Regions from separate parts of the Pseudomonas sp. Marseille-Q5115 genome, predicted to be linked through region 1. Evidence: predicted binding sites of a transcription regulator. Region 1 holds the regulator's gene; the other holds the start of a gene.
What was found. The regulator sigma-54, encoded in region 1, starts transcription at its own class of promoters, with help from an activator protein. The targets are predictions, from matches to a motif close to ANTGGCATNNANNTTGCTNT.
Positions count from the first base shown of each region.

Region 2: a site for sigma-54 is predicted at 2,469-2,488, ahead of LG385_RS05770 (CmpA/NrtA family ABC transporter substrate-binding protein). Genes of this name have one in related genera too.

Region 1 covers NZ_CAKAKI010000001.1:303,918-308,310, forward strand. Annotated here, with positions in the region: gene rapZ (RNase adapter RapZ) at 1-382, opposite strand, end outside; gene ptsN (PTS IIA-like nitrogen regulatory protein PtsN) at 390-854, opposite strand; gene hpf (ribosome hibernation-promoting factor, HPF/YfiA family) at 861-1,169, opposite strand; gene LG385_RS01425 (RNA polymerase factor sigma-54) at 1,299-2,807, opposite strand; gene lptB (LPS export ABC transporter ATP-binding protein) at 2,942-3,667, opposite strand; gene lptA (lipopolysaccharide transport periplasmic protein LptA) at 3,667-4,212, opposite strand; gene lptC (LPS export ABC transporter periplasmic protein LptC) at 4,199-4,393, opposite strand, start outside.
Region 2 covers NZ_CAKAKI010000001.1:1,197,317-1,201,709, reverse strand. Annotated here, with positions in the region: gene rlmKL (bifunctional 23S rRNA (guanine(2069)-N(7))-methyltransferase RlmK/23S rRNA (guanine(2445)-N(2))-methyltransferase RlmL) at 1-525, opposite strand, end outside; gene rmf (ribosome modulation factor) at 1,044-1,259, shown strand; gene LG385_RS05775 (quinone-dependent dihydroorotate dehydrogenase) at 1,361-2,401, opposite strand; gene LG385_RS05770 (CmpA/NrtA family ABC transporter substrate-binding protein) at 2,606-3,790, shown strand; gene LG385_RS05765 (ANTAR domain-containing response regulator) at 3,794-4,369, shown strand.

The DNA.
Region 1 (4,393 bases):
GCAGGTCACTTTCTACCCGGATAGCCTCGGCCAGTGAACGGTTCGCACTGGTGAGTGGGTGCCGCCTGCGCGTTTCCGAAAAGCGCTTGAGGAGCGTTTCTTCATCAGCATCCAGAAACAGCACGTCGCACTGAATGTGCTTCTCTCGCACTTCTTCAAGCAGTTCGGGAAAACGTGAGAGATGGCTCGGCAGGTTACGCGCGTCTATGGAGACGGCGACCAATGGCTGAGCCAGTTCGGTATGGATGATCGCACGCTCTGCCAACTCGGGCAGCAGCCCGGCGGGGAGGTTGTCGATACAGTAAAAGCCATTGTCTTCGAGCACATCGAGGGCGGTACTCTTGCCGGAGCCGGAGCGACCACTGACGATGATCAGGCGCATGCGCAGTTCACGCGCCGCTCTGGGTGCGTACCACCACCTGATACAGCGCTTCGCTGTCGGGGGCGGAACGCAACTGGTCACGCACGTCCTTGCGGTCGAGCATGCTGGCTATCTGGCGGAGTAATTCGAGGTGTGCATCGGTGGCTGCTTCCGGGACCAGCAGCACGAAGATCAGGTCTACCGGGGCGCCGTCGATCGCGTCGAAGTCCACGGGTGCGTCCAGGTGCAACAAGGCACTCATCGGGCCCTGACAATTGGCGAGCCGGCAATGCGGGATGGCAATCCCATTGCCGAAACCAGTGGAGCCAAGCTTTTCACGGGCGATCAGGGCTTCGAACACAACCTGCTGGCTAACCTCGGGAAGGTCCCTGTGAATCAAGGCAGCGATCTGTTCGAGTACGCGTTTTTTACTGCCGCCCGGCACGCTCACGAGGGAGCGGCCGGGGGTCAGGATGTTTTCTAGTCGGATCATTGGGGGTCAGCGGGCGGCCGCACCTTGCAGGTGGCTCTGCTGTTTTTCCTTATACTTGAGCAATTGCCGATCGAGTTTATCAGTGAGAAGGTCGATTGCGGCGTACATGTCGTCGTGTTCAGCCTGAGCTACCACGTCGCACTTGGGAACCCGGAGGGTCGCTTCGACCCGCTGTTTCTGTTTTTCCACTTCCATGATCACCTCTACATTGGTGATCTTGTCGCAGTGCCGCTCAAGCTTGGCAAGTTTTTCGGTCATGTAGCTACGCATGGCTTCGGTCACATCCAGTTGATGCCCACTGATGTTGACTTGCATACCGCTTCTCCTTATTGCCAGTGCATAAAGAGGCAGGCGAAACCTGCCACTGAAACGCTGGTGGCATCCCGAGGTGCGGCGCTGGCTTACATGCCCTGTGCCAGCGACTACGCGCGCTTCGGAACCAGGCTACATCAACCGCTTGCGTTCGCTGGACGGCGCAATCCCGAGGGATTCGCGGTACTTGGCGACAGTGCGGCGTGCTACCTGAATGCCTTGTGCCTCCAGTAAACCAGCGATCTTGCTGTCACTCAACGGCTTTTTCTGATTTTCCGCCGCCACCAGTTTCTTGATGATCGCCCGGATGGCTGTGGACGAGCATTCACCGCCTTCCGAGGTGCTGACGTGGCTGGAGAAAAAGTATTTCAGCTCATATATCCCGCGGGGTGTGTGCATGTACTTCTGTGTCGTTACCCGGGAAATCGTCGATTCGTGCATGCCCACGGCCTCGGCGATGTCATGCAGTACCAGCGGTTTCATGGCCTCGTCGCCGTAGTCGAGGAAGCCTCGCTGATGCTCCACGATCTGGGTGGCCACCTTCATGAGGGTCTCGTTGCGGCTTTGCAGGCTTTTGATGAACCAGCGCGCTTCCTGCAACTGATTGCGCATGAAGGTGTTATCCGCGCTGCTGTCCGCCCGGCGCACAAAACCCGCGTACTGAGGGTTTACCCGCAGTCGCGGTACCGACTCCTGGTTCAGCTCCACCAGCCAGCGATCGCTGTCCTTGCGCACGATGACATCCGGCACCACGTACTCGGGCTCGCTCGACTCGATCTGCGAGCCGGGGCGTGGGTTCAGGCTCTGGATAAGCTCGATCACCTGCCGAAGCTCATCTTCCTTGAGCTTCATCTTGCGCATCAGCTGGCTATAGTCACGGCTACCCAGCAGCTCGATGTAATCGGTGACCAGCCGCTGGGCCTCGGCCAACCAGGGGGTTTTCGCAGGCAGCTGGCGCAGCTGCAACGCCAGGCATTCGCCCAGGTTGCGCGCAGCGATCCCGGCAGGCTCGAACTGTTGGATGCGATGAAGCACGGCTTCGACTTCATCGAGTTCGATGTCCAGTTCGGGGTCGAACGACGCACAGATTTCCTCGAGGGTTTCTTCGAGGTAGCCCTGGTTGTTGATGCAGTCGATCAGGGTGACGGCGATCAGGCGGTCATTGTCGGACATCGGCGCCAGGTTCAGTTGCCACAGCAGGTGGCTCTGCAGGCTTTCTCCAACGGACGTACGGGTGGTGAAATCCCAGTCGTCGTCATCCCCGCTCGGCAGGCTGCTTGCGCTGGTCTGGTAGATGTCTTCCCAGGCCGTGTCCACGGGCAGCTCATCGGGAATCCGCTCACTCCAATCCGCCTCTTCGCCGCCCTCGGGCGCGCTGGAGGTTTCCTGGAAGCTGGTTTCCTGGAAAGGTGTTTCCTGGGGTTCGGCCGGCCCGGAATGTTCGGCCTTGTCGGCCAACGGGTCGGCATTATCGAAGTCGTCGCCGTCTTCCTGGCGTTCGAGCATGGGGTTGGACTCAAGCGCCTCCTGAATCTCCTGCTGGAGGTCCAGGGTGGAAAGCTGGAGAAGGCGGATGGCCTGTTGCAACTGCGGTGTCATCGTCAGTTGCTGGCCCATTTTAAGGACAAGCGATGGTTTCATGGCGTGAGCTTGACACCCTGTTTGCCGGCGCTATGCGCCATCCACAACGGGCGCTCGATTGGAGCGCCTGAACTTAAGCAAATTATATGCCCGAAACTGCCATGTTTGCCTAGGGGTCTTTACACTTGGCGCACTTAAAGCCGGAACTCGTGCCCCAGGTACACTTCCTTCACCAGGTCATTGGCAAGGATAGTGGCCGAATCGCCCTCTGCAATCAATTGGCCATCGTTCACAATATAGGCGATTTCACAGATATCCAGGGTTTCGCGTACGTTGTGGTCGGTGATAAGCACACCGATGCCCTTCGCCTTGAGGTGGTGGATGATCTGCTTGATATCGCCCACGGAGATCGGGTCCACGCCGGCAAAGGGTTCATCGAGCAGGATGAACTTGGGCGCGGTGGCCAGGGCGCGGGCGATTTCCACCCGGCGGCGCTCGCCACCGGACAGGCTCATGCCACGGTTGTCGCGGATATGCGTGATATGGAATTCCTGAAGCAGGCTTTCCAAAGCCTTGCGCCGACCGCTGGCGTCGAGGTCCTTGCGGGTTTCGAGGATCGCCATAATGTTGTCCGCCACTGACAGCTTGCGGAAGATCGAGGCCTCCTGAGGCAGGTAGCCTATACCGGCCTTGGCGCGCCCGTGCATGGGCTGGTGGCTTACGTCGAGGTCGTCGATCAGCACCCGGCCCTGATCGGCCTGCACCAGCCCTACGATCATGTAGAAGCACGTGGTTTTACCGGCCCCGTTCGGCCCAAGCAGGCCAACGATCTGGCCGCTCTCGATGGAGAGGCTGACGTCTCTCACCACTTGCCGGCTTTTGTAGCTCTTGGCCAGATGCTGGGCCTTCAACGTCGCCATTACTGCGCCTTCTGCGGCTGGTCGGTTTTCTTCTTGGGCTGGATCACCATGTCGATGCGCGGGCGTGGCGCGGTGATCTTGGTGCCCGTGGCACGGCCGGCATTTACCACCTGGCGAACCGTGTCGTACACGATTTTCTCGCCTTCGGAGGTGTTTCCGTCGTTGATGACCTTGGCCTTGTCGATCAGCACGATCCGGTCCTGGGACGCGAAGTACTGGATGGTCACGCCGTAGGCCTGCACGATGGGCTTGTCCACGGCAGGCTTCTGCTCGTAGTAGGCCAGGTTGCCGACGGCGGTGAATACATCCACATCACCATTGGCCGCACGTGTGACGGTCACCTTGTTGCCGGTGATCTTCATGGAGCCCTGGGTGATGACCACGCTGCCGGTATAGACCGCTACACCCTGCTTGTCGTCGAGTTGCGCGTCGTCGGACTGGATGTGGATCGGTTGGTCCCTGTCGGTCGGCAGCGCCAAGGCGTTCACGCTTCCCAGTGCCGCGCCCAGGCCAAGCAGGAAGGGGAGGGTTTTAACGAGCCTCATACTGTCCTCTTACAGTGGACAGCAAGTGGATCTTGCTGTCGTTCAAATACGCTTTCATTCCCTTGGCAGTCGTAACGCCACCGGCGCCGTCGATTCTAACGTCTTGGTCGGTTTCCGCATATTGCTTCTGCGGGAAGACCGTGGCGCGCGAGGTGGTGATTACGGTTGTGCGGTTCTTCTG
Region 2 (4,393 bases), 890 kb from region 1:
TGGCGCCGCGCCCTGCTGCAGGCGATAGCCCCGCTGGTGCAGGCTATGCCCGGACAGGTCCAGGGATAGAATGGCTTCGCCACGGTCGAGGCGCAGGTGAATACGCAGGTCCGGGTTGAGTTTGTCGATACCCGGCCGCTGGCCGTCCGGCCCGCGCAGGCTGTCAACGATTGCATCCTTGACCTTGAGCGCACCGAAATGGGTGTTGTCGATTCCCGAGCCATGCCCGCTGAATTCAACGGCGAGCGTGCCCGCCGGATCCAGGTGCTCGGCCCACTCTACCTCACGCACGCCGTAGTACAGATCGTCGGCATTGCTCATGGAAAACCGCTTGAGCACCAGCAGCACCCGGTTCGCCAGGCGGGACCAGAGGCACAGCCGGTAGGCGGTTTCCATCGTGGCCTGGCCGCGTACGGCCGCCGTGTGTTCGCGCACTTCGGCCAGCCCCAGGTCGGCGGCTTCAGTGGCAAGCAAGCCTTCCAGGCCTTTGGGGCAGGTAAGGTACAGCTCAAAAACATCGGACATTCGATAACGCCTGTGTATTAGCCGGGGAACGCATCCCTCGGCTGGTTGATCGAGCGCTGTTTCAGCCAGCGCCGCTTTGGCACACCCCGTGCCTCCCGCCTCGAACGCCCCTTGCGTAAAAAAGGATTAGACGTTCAGGCAGTTCGAAAACTCCTTCAGGCACACTGTCAGGCGACCTCTCGTCGCCCGCATTGCACTAGATGAAACATTTATTTCGAAGCGCTGACCGATAACAACACACAGGCTGAATCGGTTTAAATCAGGGCCTTACCTCTCTAATCATGATTGTCACCCAGCCTGTGCTTATGGCTGGATGCGCTAAACATGAACGTCTTATTACAAATCGTTCATTCCCTCGGCCGCCAAGGTTGTTTAGAACTGACCCCAGGCCACGCTGCAACGGTGTGGCCTTTCATGGCCTGCCACGCCGGCAGCAGGCCCTTATCACCGGCAGTCGATTACTGCCCGGCCCAGCAGTGGCCGACGGGACATAAGTCAACAAACGAGGGCTACACCCTATGAGAAGACTCAAGCGTGATCCGTTGGAACGAGCATTTCTTCGCGGCTATCAGCACGGCATCAGTGGCAAATCCCGGGAATTGTGTCCCTTCACCCTACCATCGGTTCGCCAGTCATGGATCAACGGCTGGCGAGAAGGGCGCGGCGACAACTGGGATGGCATGACCGGTACGGCCGGCCTCCATAGGCTCAACGAACTTCACGCGGTCGGCTGACACCCGACAGGCTTTCTCCTTCATGCCGCCTGATCGGGCGGCGGCACGGGCTACTCAGGTAGCCCGGCCATTCAACGGGGGCGCCGTAGCGGCCCCCCGCTTCAGACCGCCGGGCGCATCATGCCGGGCAATGCGGCAATGGCATCCACAGACTCGCGAATCAATGCCGGGCCACGATAAATGAAGCCTGAGTACACCTGCACCAGGCTCGCGCCGGCTTCGATCTTCTCTGCAGCATGCGCCCCTTCGGTAATGCCCCCCGCGGCGATGATCGGGATAGCCCCCTTGAGCTCCCCCGCCAGCACTCGAACCGTGTGAGTACTCTTTTCCCGCACCGGAGCGCCCGAAAGCCCTCCCGCTTCGTCGCCATGGGGCAGGCCTTGCACCCCTTCACGCGACAGCGTGGTATTGGTCGCGATCACCGCATCCATGCCGGTCGCGAGTAGTGCGGCGGCCACCTGGGCGGTTTCTTCGTCGGTCATGTCCGGGGCAATCTTGATGGCCAGCGGAACCCGGCGGCCGCTGGCCAGGGCAAGGGCTTCACGGCGTGTGGCCAGTGCTTCGAGCAGTGCCTTGAGCGAATCGCCGAATTGCAGGCTGCGCAGCCCCGGGGTGTTCGGCGAGCTGACGTTCACCGTCACGTAGCTGGCGTGCTCGTGTACCTTGTCCAGGCACAAAAGGTAGTCGTCCTGGGCGCGCTCCACGGGCGTGTCGAAATTCTTCCCGATGTTGATCCCCAGCACGCCTTCGTAACGGGCGGCTTTCACCCGCGCGATCAGGTTATCCACACCAAGGTTGTTGAACCCCATGCGGTTGATGATGGCGGTGGCCTCAGGCAGGCGGAACAACCGGGGTTTCGGGTTGCCTGGCTGTGGGCGCGGGGTGACCGTGCCGATTTCAACGAAACCGAAGCCCAGTTGCGCGAAGCCGTCGATGGCCGCGCCGTTCTTGTCCAGGCCCGCCGCGAGGCCGACCGGGTTGGGGAAATGCAACCCCATTACCGTGGTGGGCAAGCGCGCGGGCGGCTTGGCCAGCAACCGGTTGAGCCCCAGCCGCCCGCCGGCGCCGATAAGGTCCAGGGAAAGGTCGTGGGAGGTTTCCGCGGACAGTTTGAACAGGATCTGGCGGGCCAGGTCGTACATGGTCGGCTTGCTCGGCATGGGTCGAAAAACAGCCGGCAGTATATAGGCCTTGGCCGGTTTTGTCGGCACTGGCATAGCGATTGCTGCGCTCCCTGCGCATGGAGCCATGGAGGCTCCCCACACGGTATCAACGACAACGGCGTCGCGGCTGGCTTTCATCCTGGAAGGCGGCCCGGCGCCGTTGTGCTTGCAGAAGGCTGATTCATGACCGCGAACACGATAGACCCACGTACGGCCTGGGTGGCTGGCAGCGACGGCCCGGAAAAGTCCAGTATCGAGCTGGGCTACATGGCCCTCACCGATTGCGCTTCGGTGGTGGTGGCGGCGACCCAGGGCTTCGCCCAACCCTATGGGCTGAGCATCAACCTGCGGCGCCAGCATTCCTGGGCTGGCCTGCAAGACAAGCTGGCCAGCGGCGAGCTGGACGTCGCGCACGCTCTTTATGGGCTGGTGTATGCCGTGCAACTGGGCATCAGCGGTGGCGCCCAGCGGGACATGGCGGTATTGATGGGCCTGAACCGCAACGGGCAGAGCCTCAGCCTTTCCGCCTCGCTGGCTGGCGAGGGGGTGAACAGCGCACGGCGCGTTGCCGAGCACATTCAGCATGGAGGGCGCCGGCTCACCTTTGCCCAGACTTTCCCTACCGGCACCCATGCCATGTGGCTCAATTACTGGCTGGCCAGCCAAGGCATCGACCCTCTGAGCCAAGTGGACAGCGTGGTGGTACCGCCACCGCTGATGCTTGACCACCTGCGAGCCGGGCGGATCGACGGCTTCTGCGTGGGCGAGCCTTGGGCTGCTGAAGCGGTGGACCAGCACCTGGCGGCGACCCTGAGTACCAGCCAGGCGATCTGGCCGGACCATCCGGAAAAAGTACTGGCCTGCACCCGCGATTTTGTAGCCACCTACCCCAATACCGCACGCATGCTGATCATGGCGGTGCTCGAAGCCAGCCGGTTCGTCGAGCAGAACCTGGAGGCCACGGCGCACCTGCTCAGTGCTCGGGAGTACCTGGATGCCCCGCCCGGGCGCATTTTGCCCCGCCTGGAAGGGCGCTACGAAGATGGCCTTGGCCATGCGTGGCTCGATGCGCATCCGGTGCGCTTTTTCGACAAAGGGCAGGTCAACCTGCCTTATCTGTCCGACGGGATGTGGTTCATGACGCAGTTCCGTCGCTGGGGGCTGCTGCGTGAAGCGCCGGACTATCACGCCGTGGCCGAAGGCGTTCAGCAACTGGCCATATATCGCCAAGCGGCGCTTGCAGCAGGTATCGCGGCGGATCCCGCCGATTGCCGCAGCAGCCTGTTCACCGACGGTAGCCGATGGGACGGCAGCGACCCCGAGGGGTATGCCAAGGCATTCATCATCAGCCATGTGGCTCAGGAGTGATCCATGCTTCGAATCCTCTTGATCGACGACACCGAGAAGAAGCTGGGGCGGCTGCGCAACGCCCTCAGCGGCGCGGGTTTCGAGGTAATGGAAGCCAGCGGCCTGACTATCGACCTGCCCGGGGAAGTGGAACGCCTGCACCCCGACGTGATCCTGATCGACACCGACTCTCCGGGCCGCGATGTGATGGAGCAGGTGATCCTGGTAAACCGTGACCGCCCAAGCCCCATTGTGTTGTTCACCGATGAACACGACCCCCACGTGATGCGCCAGGCCATTCGCGCGGGCGTGAGCGCCTATATCGTTGAAGGCATCCATGCCGAACGCTTGCAGCCGATCCTGGATGTGGCGATAGCCCGGTTCGAAACCGACCAGGCGCTTCGCGCGCAGCTCAGCGCCCGGGATCAACAGCTGGCCGAACGTAAGCGAATCGAGTTGGCCAAGGGCCTGTTGATGAAGCTCAAGGCCTGTGACGAGGCGGCAGCGTATACGTTGATGCGTCGCCAGGCCATGAGCCGCCAACAGAAGCTGATTCAGGTCGCCGAGCAGATCATCGCCATGAACGAAATGCTCGGCTGAAAGCTGGCCCGGTAATTGCTCGAG